2 regions of the Variovorax sp. LjRoot84 genome follow, and region 1 is predicted to be linked to the other one. Evidence: predicted binding sites of a transcription regulator. Region 1 holds the regulator's gene; the other holds the start of a gene.

Region 1 (4,686 bases):
CCACATGGGCACTGCACCTACAGCGCCACTTGGCCGACTGGCGCTAAAAACGGCTTTCATTGGTTTATTGGATGGAGGTCCCGATGTTCAGCTTTTTCCAGCCCAATCGAAACGGCCACCTCAGGCGAGTCATGGCGCTTCTCGAAGAGGCCCATCTCGCGCGTATCGAGCATCAGGCTGCTGCCGAACATCACGGGGCCTTGGCCCGGATGTATTCCGAACGCGCCAAAAGACTGGAGCGCGAGCTCTACGGCTCGGCACAAATGCCGCTCGGGGACGCATCCACCAAGGGCCAGGACGAGAAAGCGGTCCTCTATGCCCTGGATCCAGGTCGCCGGATCGAGACACAGGCAAAGGCCTAAGGAGTTGGCCCGCGACTGAGGGCGACAAGGCGTGGTGGTAGGCCGTGATGGGCTTGAACCATCGACCAACGGATTATGAGTCCGCTGCTCTAACCAGCTGAGCTAACGGCCCGCACATCAGGGATTCTAGTGGGCGCCGGGCGCCGCTATTTGCGGTGGCTCAGCGCATTGGTGACCAGCCGCGACGTGATGTCGACGATCTGGATCATGCGCTCATAGGGCATGCGCGTCGGACCGATGACGCCAAGCGTGCCCACCACCTCGCCGTCGACCTCGTAGTTCGCGCTCACGATCGACAGGTCGTCGAAGGGCACCACCTGGCTTTCCCCGCCGATGAAGATGCGCACGCCGTCTGCCTTGCTCGACACGTCGAGCAGGCGCATCAGTTGGGCCTTCTGCTCGAACAGCTCGAACGCACGACGCAGGTGGCTCATGTCGCTGGAGAAATCGGTGACGGCCAGCAGATTCCGCTCGCCCGCGATCACGACTTCGTCCTGGGCTTCCGTCAGCACCTCGGAACTCACCTGGACAGCGGCCTGCATCAACGCAGCGATCTCGCCGCGCAATTGCTCCATCTCGGACTGAAGCCGATCGCGCACCTGCTCGATCGACAGACCCGCAAAGTGCGTGTTGATGTAGTTCGATGCCTCGACCAGTTGCGACTGCGAATAGTCGACCTCGGGGAAGATCACCCGGTTCTGCACATCGCCGTCGGGCGACACGATGATCACGAGCAGGCGGCGGTCGGAAAGGCGAAGGAACTCGATCTGACGAAAAACGGATGCGCGGCGCGGCGCCATCACCACGCCGACGAACTGCGACAGGTTCGACAGCAGGTTCGCCGCGTTCGCGATCACCTTCTGCGGCTGGTCGGGCGCGAGGCTCGGCGGCGTGAACTGCTCGCGCTGGGCAGTCAGCATGGTGTCGACGAAAAGCCGATAGCCGCGCGCAGTCGGAATGCGGCCTGCTGAGGTGTGCGGACTGGCGATCAGCCCGAGCCCTTCGAGGTCGGACATCACGTTGCGGATGGTCGCAGGCGAAAGCTCCAGCCCCGAAGCCCGGGAAAGCGTGCGCGAGCCCACCGGCTGGCCCTCGGCGATATAGCGCTCGACCAGCGTCTTGAGAAGCAACTTGGCGCGATCGTCCAGCATCGACTGATTTTAATGTTGTAATTTGTACATGACATCCAGCTTTCGGCGCGTCGCCCTGATAGGTAAATACCAGGCTTCGGGCGCGCGGGCGCAGGCCGGCGCGCTGGACGAGGTCATGGAGGGCATCGGCGCCTTCCTGGAAGCGCAAGGCTGCGAGGTCTTTGTCGAACAGCCGCGCGACGGCGAGTGCGGCCAGACCCGCTACCCCGCGCTGACTGTCGAAGAGATCGGCCAGCGATGCGATCTGGGCCTGGTGGTCGGCGGCGACGGAACCATGCTCGGCATCGGGCGCCAGCTGGCGTGCTACGGCGTTCCGCTGATCGGCATCAACCGCGGCCGGCTCGGCTTCATCACCGACATTTCCCTCGACAACTACCAGGCGACCCTGATCCCGATGCTGGCCGGCGAATACGAGGAAGACCACCGCAGCCTCATGCACGCCCAGGTGATGCGCGACGGCGTGTCGGTGTTCGATGCGCTCGCCATGAACGACGTGGTGGTCAATCGCGGCGCCACCTCGGGCATGGTGGAACTGCGTGTTTCGGTCGGCCGCCATTTCGTTGCCAACCAGCGCGCCGATGGAATGATCATCGCCTCGCCCACCGGCTCCACCGCCTACGCGCTGTCGGCCGGCGGCCCGCTGCTGCATCCCGCGGTCCCGGGATGGGTGCTGGTGCCCATCGCGCCGCACACGCTCTCGAACCGCCCAATCCTGCTGCCGGATGCCGACGAGGTCCTGATCGAGCTGGTGGGCGGGCGCGACGCGAGCGCCAATTTCGACATGCAATCACTGGCTTCTCTTGCCATCGGCGACCAGGTCGTGGTGCGCCGCTCCGACTACCGCGTGCGTTTTCTGCATCCGAAAGGCTGGAGCTACTTCGACACATTGCGCAAGAAGCTGCACTGGAACGAAGGAGGTTCCTGACATGGCATTGCGCCGCATCGCCCTGCGCGACTTCGTGATCGTGCGCGCGCTCGAACTCGATCTCTCCACGGGCTTCACCGTCCTCACCGGCGAAACCGGCGCGGGCAAGTCGATTCTGATCGACGCGCTCCAGCTGGCGCTCGGCAACCGTGCCGATGCCGGTGCCGTGCGCGAAGGCGCCGAGCGCCTGGACGTGAGCGCGGAGTTCGACACCGATCCTGCCCTGGCCGCCTGGCTGGACGAAGGTGGCTTCGAAGCGGGCGATGTCCTGCTTCTGCGCCGCACCGTCGACCTCCAGGGGCGCAGCCGCGGCTGGATCAACGGCAGCCCCGCCACCGCGACCCAGCTGCGCGAGCTCGGCGACCAGTTGCTGGACATCCACGGCCAGCACGCCTGGCAGAGCCTCACCCGGCCCGAAGCCGTGCGCGGCCTGCTCGATGCATACGCCGGTGTCGGCACTGCCGCGCTCGACAGCGCCTGGCAGAACTGGCGGCAGGCGATCGCTGCGCTCGACAAGGCGCGCTCGGCGCAAGACTCGCTGCAGCGCGAGCGAGAACGACTGCAGTGGCAGGTTGGCGAGGTAATGAAGCTCGCGCCCGGCGCCGACGAATGGGAGGAACTCTCGGCCAGCCACACCCGCATCTCCAATGCGCAGGCGCTCATCGATGCCGCCGAGGGCGCATGCAGCGCCCTGGAAGACGACGACAGCGGCGCGCTCGCCGCATTGAGCCGCGCTGTCACGCTGCTGCAGAATTGCGAGCACATCGAGCCGGAGTTCAAGGCGCTGGGCGAGGTTCTGGCATCGAGCGTGGCGCAAGCCTCAGACGCTGCGCATTCGCTGCATGGCTACCTGCGCCAGGCCGACACCGACCCCGAGCGCCTTGCCGAACTGGACGAGCGCATGGGACTCTGGATGTCGCTCGCCCGCCGCTACAAGCGCACGCCAGCCGAGCTGCCCGCCTTGCTGGCCGGGTGGCAGGCCGAGCTGCAAGCCCTGGACGCGCAAAGCGACCTCGAAGCCCTCGAGCGTGCCGAACAGACGGCACAGCAGGCCTACATGAAAGAAGCCAAGACGCTGGGCAAGGCGCGCAAGCAGGCGGCACCGCGGCTGGCGCAGGCGGTGACGCAGGCCATGCAGGGCCTCGGCATGCAGGGCGGGCGTTTCGAAGTCGCACTGGAGCCGCTCGCCGAACCGGGCCGAGCCGGGCTCGAAGACATCGCCTTTCTCGTGAGCGGCCACACCGGCAGCACGCCGCGCCCCATCGGCAAGGTGGCTTCAGGCGGTGAACTCTCGCGCATCGCCCTGGCGATCGCGGTCACGACCAGCCAGCTCGGCGCGGCACAGACGCTGATCTTCGACGAGGTCGATGCGGGCGTCGGCGGCGCCGTGGCCGAAACCGTCGGCCGCCTCATGAAGCAGCTGGGCCGCGACCGCCAGGTGCTGGCGGTCACCCACCTGCCCCAAGTCGCCGCCTGTGCGGACCACCATCTGCTGGTCGCCAAGCATCAGACCAGCGCCAAGAGCCAGGACGGCATTCGCACGGAAAGCGGTGTCTCGGTGCTCGACGAGGACACCCGGCCGCGCGAGATCGCGCGCATGCTGGGCGGCGAGCGCGTTTCGCAGACCTCGCTCGCGCACGCGCGCGAGATGCTCGGCAAGAAGACGCCGGAGACCTCGTCGTGAGCCTGGAACTCGTGCTGATCACCGGCATGTCCGGCTCAGGAAAGTCCGTCGCGCTGCATGCCCTCGAAGACGCGGGCTACTACTGCGTCGACAACCTGCCACCCGAGTTGCTTGCGCCCTTCATCGCGCTGCAGCGGCAACAGCAGACGCCGCGGGTCGCGATCGCGATGGACGTGCGCAGCGGGGTTTCGTTGCCGCTCGTTCCGCAGCAGCTCGACGGCCTGCGGCGCGACGGCATATCGCTGCGCTCGCTCTTCCTCGATTCGACCACCGATGCGCTGGTGCGCCGCTATTCGGAGACCCGGCGCCGCCATCCCTTGTCGCGCCAGGAAGGTCGGACCGATTCCCCCGAGCAGCAGCGAGCGCTGATCCAGGCCATCGAGCTCGAGCGCGAGTTGCTGGCCGATCTGCGCGACGGGGCCGACGTGATCGACACCAGCATCATCCGCCCGGCCCAATTGCAGAGCTACATCAAGGCACTGATCGCGGCGCCGGAGAGCACGCTCACGCTGGTGTTCGAATCCTTTGCGTTCAAGCGCGGCGTGCCGCTCGATGCCGACTACG
Region 2 (4,686 bases), 3.7 Mb from region 1:
CAGCGCGTCGGCGACGCCCAGCTCAGCCACCGTGTGCAGGCAGCGCGGCAGGATGTGTCCCGCCGCCATCTCGCGCAGCACCTGAGCGGGATTGCGATCGGCCATGATGCACCTCCTTCACTGGTACAGCCGGCCACCTTAAGCATTCGATCCCACCGTGTCGATCCCTGGGATTGGAACCGCGCGAAGAGGCACGTCGCCGACCTTAGCCACCACGTTCCAATATGGTGCTCCAAACGGCGAGTGCCGTTCAAGGTGGGATCACCCGGACGGATACGCCCGACAGCAAGGCGCAGCTATAGCTGGCAGCGATGAGCGGATCTCCGTTCTGGAAGGTGGACCTTCTTGGGTAGGCGCAAATTGGCTGGATGATCGTCTTGTCAAAGTTGCTCAGTTCGACACGATCAGGAGCAACGCCCTGCTCGACCCACGCCGTCAGCAATTGATGGAGCTGCTCTGCGGCCGGAAGCGGCGGATTGGCCGCATTCTGCCCCCCTGCCGGCCGCGCCAGCCAGCGTCGCTGCCCAGTCCCCCGACTACCTCCCCTCACCTGGCGTGGCCTTCCCAGCAGCTGCAGGCGGGCCGCCGCCCGCCACGGGTCGCTGCTGCAGGCGGCGAGCGGGGCGGCGGCGAATTCAAACTAAGTTGCAAAAAATTCAAGGTAAGTTGAAAACCGACAAAAACCGACACTGAGCATGGCTTCCTTCTCGACTCTCCTTGGACCGCCGGGCCTTGAAACCCCGCCAAATGCCCTTATGATTAGCACTCGCTGAAGAGGAGTGCTAACAACCCCCCGCTTCCAGTGGCTGGGCAGCCGGCAACCATGCCGGCGCCCGAACCAAACCCCGTTTCTTATCCAGGAGATGCAATGAAACTTCGTCCTTTGCACGATCGCGTGATCGTCAAGCGCATTGAAAGCGAAACCAAGACCGCCTCGGGCATCGTGATCCCCGACAACGCCGCCGAGAAGCCCGACCAGGGCGAAGTGCTGGCCGTCGGCCCTGGCAAGAAGAACGACAAGGGCGAACTCGGCGCGATGAGCGTCAAGGTCGGCGACCGCGTCCTGTTCGGCAAGTACAGCGGCCAGACCGTCAAGGTCGATGGCGACGAGCTGCTGGTCATGAAGGAAGACGACCTGTTCGCGGTCGTCGAGAAGTAATCAACCCCTCTATCTGAATTCGGAGAAATCTCATGGCAGCAAAAGACGTAGTCTTCGGCGGTGAAGCCCGCGCACGCATGGTCGAGGGTGTCAACATCCTGGCCAACGCAGTCAAAGTGACCCTGGGCCCCAAGGGCCGCAACGTGGTGCTCGAGCGCTCCTTCGGCGCCCCGACCGTGACCAAGGACGGCGTGTCCGTGGCCAAGGAAATCGAACTCAAGGACAAGCTCCAGAACATGGGCGCCCAGCTCGTGAAGGAAGTGGCCTCCAAGACTTCGGACAACGCCGGCGACGGCACCACCACCGCGACCGTGCTGGCCCAGGCCATCGTTCGCGAAGGCTTCAAGTACGTGGCCGCCGGCATCAACCCGATGGACCTGAAGCGCGGCATCGACAAGGCGGTCACTGCCCTGGTCGAAGAGCTGAAGAAGGCTTCCAAGGCCACCACCACCTCGAAGGAAATCGCGCAAGTCGGCTCGATCTCGGCCAACAGCGACGACACCATCGGCAAGCTCATCGCCGACGCGATGGACAAGGTCGGCAAGGAAGGCGTTATCACCGTCGAAGACGGCAAGTCGCTCGACAGCGAACTCGACGTCGTCGAAGGCATGCAGTTCGACCGCGGCTACCTGTCGCCCTACTTCATCAACAACCCCGAGAAGCAATCGGCGTTGCTGGAAAACCCCTTCGTGCTGCTGTTCGACAAGAAGATCAGCAACATCCGCGACCTGCTGCCCACGCTGGAGCAAGTCGCCAAGGCCGGCCGTCCGCTTTTGATCATTGCCGAAGAAGTCGAGGGTGAAGCCCTGGCGACGCTGGTGGTCAACACCATCCGCGGCATCCTGAAGGTCGTGGCCGTCAAGGCACCGGGCTTCGGCGACCGCCGCAAGGCCATGCTGGAAGACATCGCCATCCTGACGGGCGGCAAGGTCATCGCCGAAGAAGTGGGCCTGACGCTCGAGAAGGTGACGCTGGCCGACCTGGGCCAGGCCAAGCGCATCGAAGTGGGCAAGGAAAACACCATCATCATCGACGGCGCCGGCGCTCCCGCCGACATCGAAGCCCGCGTGAAGCAAGTGCGCGTGCAGATCGAGGAAGCCACCAGCGACTACGACCGCGAGAAGCTGCAAGAGCGCGTGGCCAAGCTGGCCGGCGGCGTGGCCGTGATCAAGGTCGGCGCTGCCACCGAAGTCGAAATGAAGGAAAAGAAGGCTCGCGTCGAAGACGCCCTGCACGCCACCCGCGCTGCAGTGGAAGAAGGCGTGGTGGCCGGCGGCGGCGTGGCGCTGCTGCGTGCCAAGCAAGCCGTGGGCGACAAGCTCAAGGGCGACAACGCCGACCAGGACGCCGGCATCAAGCTGGTGCTGCGCGCCATCGAAGCGCCGCTGCGCGAGATCGTCAACAACGCCGGCGGCGAAGCCAGCGTGGTGGTGAACGCCGTGTTGGCCGGCAAGGGCAACTACGGCTTCAATGCCCAGAACGACACCTACGGCGACATGCTCGAGCTGGGCATCCTGGACCCGACCAAGGTGACCCGCACCGCGCTGCAGAACGCAGCCTCGGTCGCTTCCCTGCTGCTGACGACCGAAGCGATGGTCGCCGACGCACCGAAGGACGAGTCCGGCGCCGGCGGCGGCATGCCCGACATGGGCGGCATGGGTGGCATGGGCGGCATGGGCATGTAATGTCTGCCCGGCCTCCGGCCAAATAGAAAAACCCCGCAGCGCAAGCCGCGGGGTTTTTTTTACGTTTGCGAGGCCGGACTCAGGCAGCGGCGAGCGGCGGCGCGCCGTACTCGTTGCCCTCGGGCTGGCTGGGCTGGACCATGAAGTACAGCAGCACCAGGCCCACCAGCGGGATCAGGCCGATCAGCAGCCACCAGCCGCTCTTGCCGATGTCGTGCAGGCGGCGCGCGCCGGCCGACAGCAGCGGCAGCAGGAAGGCCAGGATGACGACGAGATAGACGATCTCGTGAATGAAGCCTGCCACGACGGCCACGATGACGTAGGCGAGCACGAACCACCAGTACTCGGAGCGTGATCCGCGACCCGAAAAGTCGACGTACTTGCTGAAGCAGGTCTGAATGGCTTGTTGAAAATTCATCGAACAACTCCTCTCGATAGTTCCCCGGGAAAACTCCCGCGGCCATCATAAAGGGCGGTTCGCCGGCTTTGGTGACCTTCTTCGCTAGCGCAGGCGGGCGAGCAAGCCGGCCGTGGAGGCGTCCAGACCCTGCGTGTCGCCCGAGGCCAGGCGGAGTTCAATGTCCCGCGCCAGCACCTTGCCGAGCTCGACGCCCCATTGGTCGAAGCTGTTGATGCCCCAAAGCGCGCCGCTGGTGAACACCCGGTGCTCGTAGAGTGCGAGGAAGGCGCCGAGTGCCTCGGGCGCGAGCTGGTCGAAGACGAAGAAGCTGCTCGGCCGATTGCCCGGGAAATTGCGATGCCCGCCCTCGTCGCGCTGCCCGACCATAAGCGCCTGCGCCTGCGCCAGTGCATTGGCCAGCAGCTTGGGATGATGGCCCTCGAGCTCGTGCGCCGCATCGCGCACGGCGATGAATTCCAGCGGGATCACGTCCGTGCCCTGGTGCAGCATCTGGAAATAGGCGTGCTGCCCGTTGGTGCCGGGCTCGCCCCACAGCACGGGCGAGGTGCCGAAGGGCAACGCCTGGCCGCCGGCATCGACACGCTTGCCGTTGCTTTCCATCTCGAGCTGCTGCAGGTAGGCCGGCAGCCGCTGCAGCGCGCTGTGGTAGGGGGGCGATGCTGCGGCTTGCGAAGCGGTGGAAGTTGCGGTACCAGACATCGAGCAGGCCGAGACGCACCGGCAGGTTCTGCGCCAGCGGGGCGGTGCGGAAATGCTCGTCCATCGCGTGGGCCCCGGCCAGCAGGCGGCGGAAGCCGTCGGCGCCGATCGCCAGCGCGATCGGCAGCCCGATGGCCGACCACAGCGAATAGCGCCCGCCGACCCAGTCCCAGAAGCCGAAAGTCGTCTCGATGCCGAAGGCGCGCGCGGCCTCGACGTTGGTGGTGAGCGCCGCGAAATGACGCGCGATGTCGACGCTGCCCGACTGCTCGAACCAGCGCTTGGCCGACTGCGCGTTGGCCATGGTCTCGGCCGTGGTGAAGGTCTTCGAGGCGACGAGGAACAGCGTGTGCTCGGGCGCCAGGTCGCGCAGCACGCGCGCGAGTTCGTGGCCGTCCACGTTGGAGACGAAATGGAAGCGCTTGCCCGGCGCCACGAACTGGTCGAGGGCGCGCACCGCCATCTGCGGGCCGAGATCGGAGCCGCCGATGCCGATGTTGACCACGTCGGTGATCGTGTGGTCGGCGCGGACCGCTTCGGCGTAGGCCAGCATCGCGGCCAGCGTGGCATGGACATCGGCCAGCGCGCTGGCGAGCTGCTCGGGCGCCGGTGCGGAGGCGGGACTTCTCAGCAGGGTGTGGAGTACGGCGCGGTCTTCGGTCGCATTGATGTGCGCACCGGCGAACATCGCGTCGCGGTGCGCTTCCAATCCAGCCTCCTGC

Evidence for each region. Region 1 encodes HrcA, which represses chaperone genes, less so after heat shock. Its sites were predicted from a motif close to TTAGCACTCNNNNNNNNNGAGTGCTAA; they were not measured.
Region 2: the regulator HrcA is predicted to act here: its motif matches at 760-786, upstream of groES (co-chaperone GroES).

Annotation. Positions count from the first base shown of each region.
Region 1 covers NZ_CAXUTE020000001.1:1,176,771-1,181,456, reverse strand. Annotated here, with positions in the region: gene ACSQ9I_RS05945 (hypothetical protein) at 84-362, shown strand; tRNA gene ACSQ9I_RS05940 (tRNA-Ile) at 398-474, opposite strand; gene hrcA (heat-inducible transcriptional repressor HrcA) at 509-1,513, opposite strand; gene ACSQ9I_RS05930 (NAD kinase) at 1,542-2,438, shown strand; gene recN (DNA repair protein RecN) at 2,440-4,122, shown strand; gene rapZ (RNase adapter RapZ) at 4,119-4,686, shown strand, end outside.
Region 2 covers NZ_CAXUTE020000001.1:4,883,075-4,887,760, forward strand. Annotated here, with positions in the region: gene ACSQ9I_RS24280 (methyltransferase) at 1-105, opposite strand, end outside; gene groES (co-chaperone GroES) at 869-1,159, shown strand; gene groL (chaperonin GroEL) at 1,192-2,844, shown strand; gene ACSQ9I_RS24295 (DUF805 domain-containing protein) at 2,924-3,262, opposite strand; partial or broken gene pgi (glucose-6-phosphate isomerase) at 3,347-4,686, opposite strand, start outside.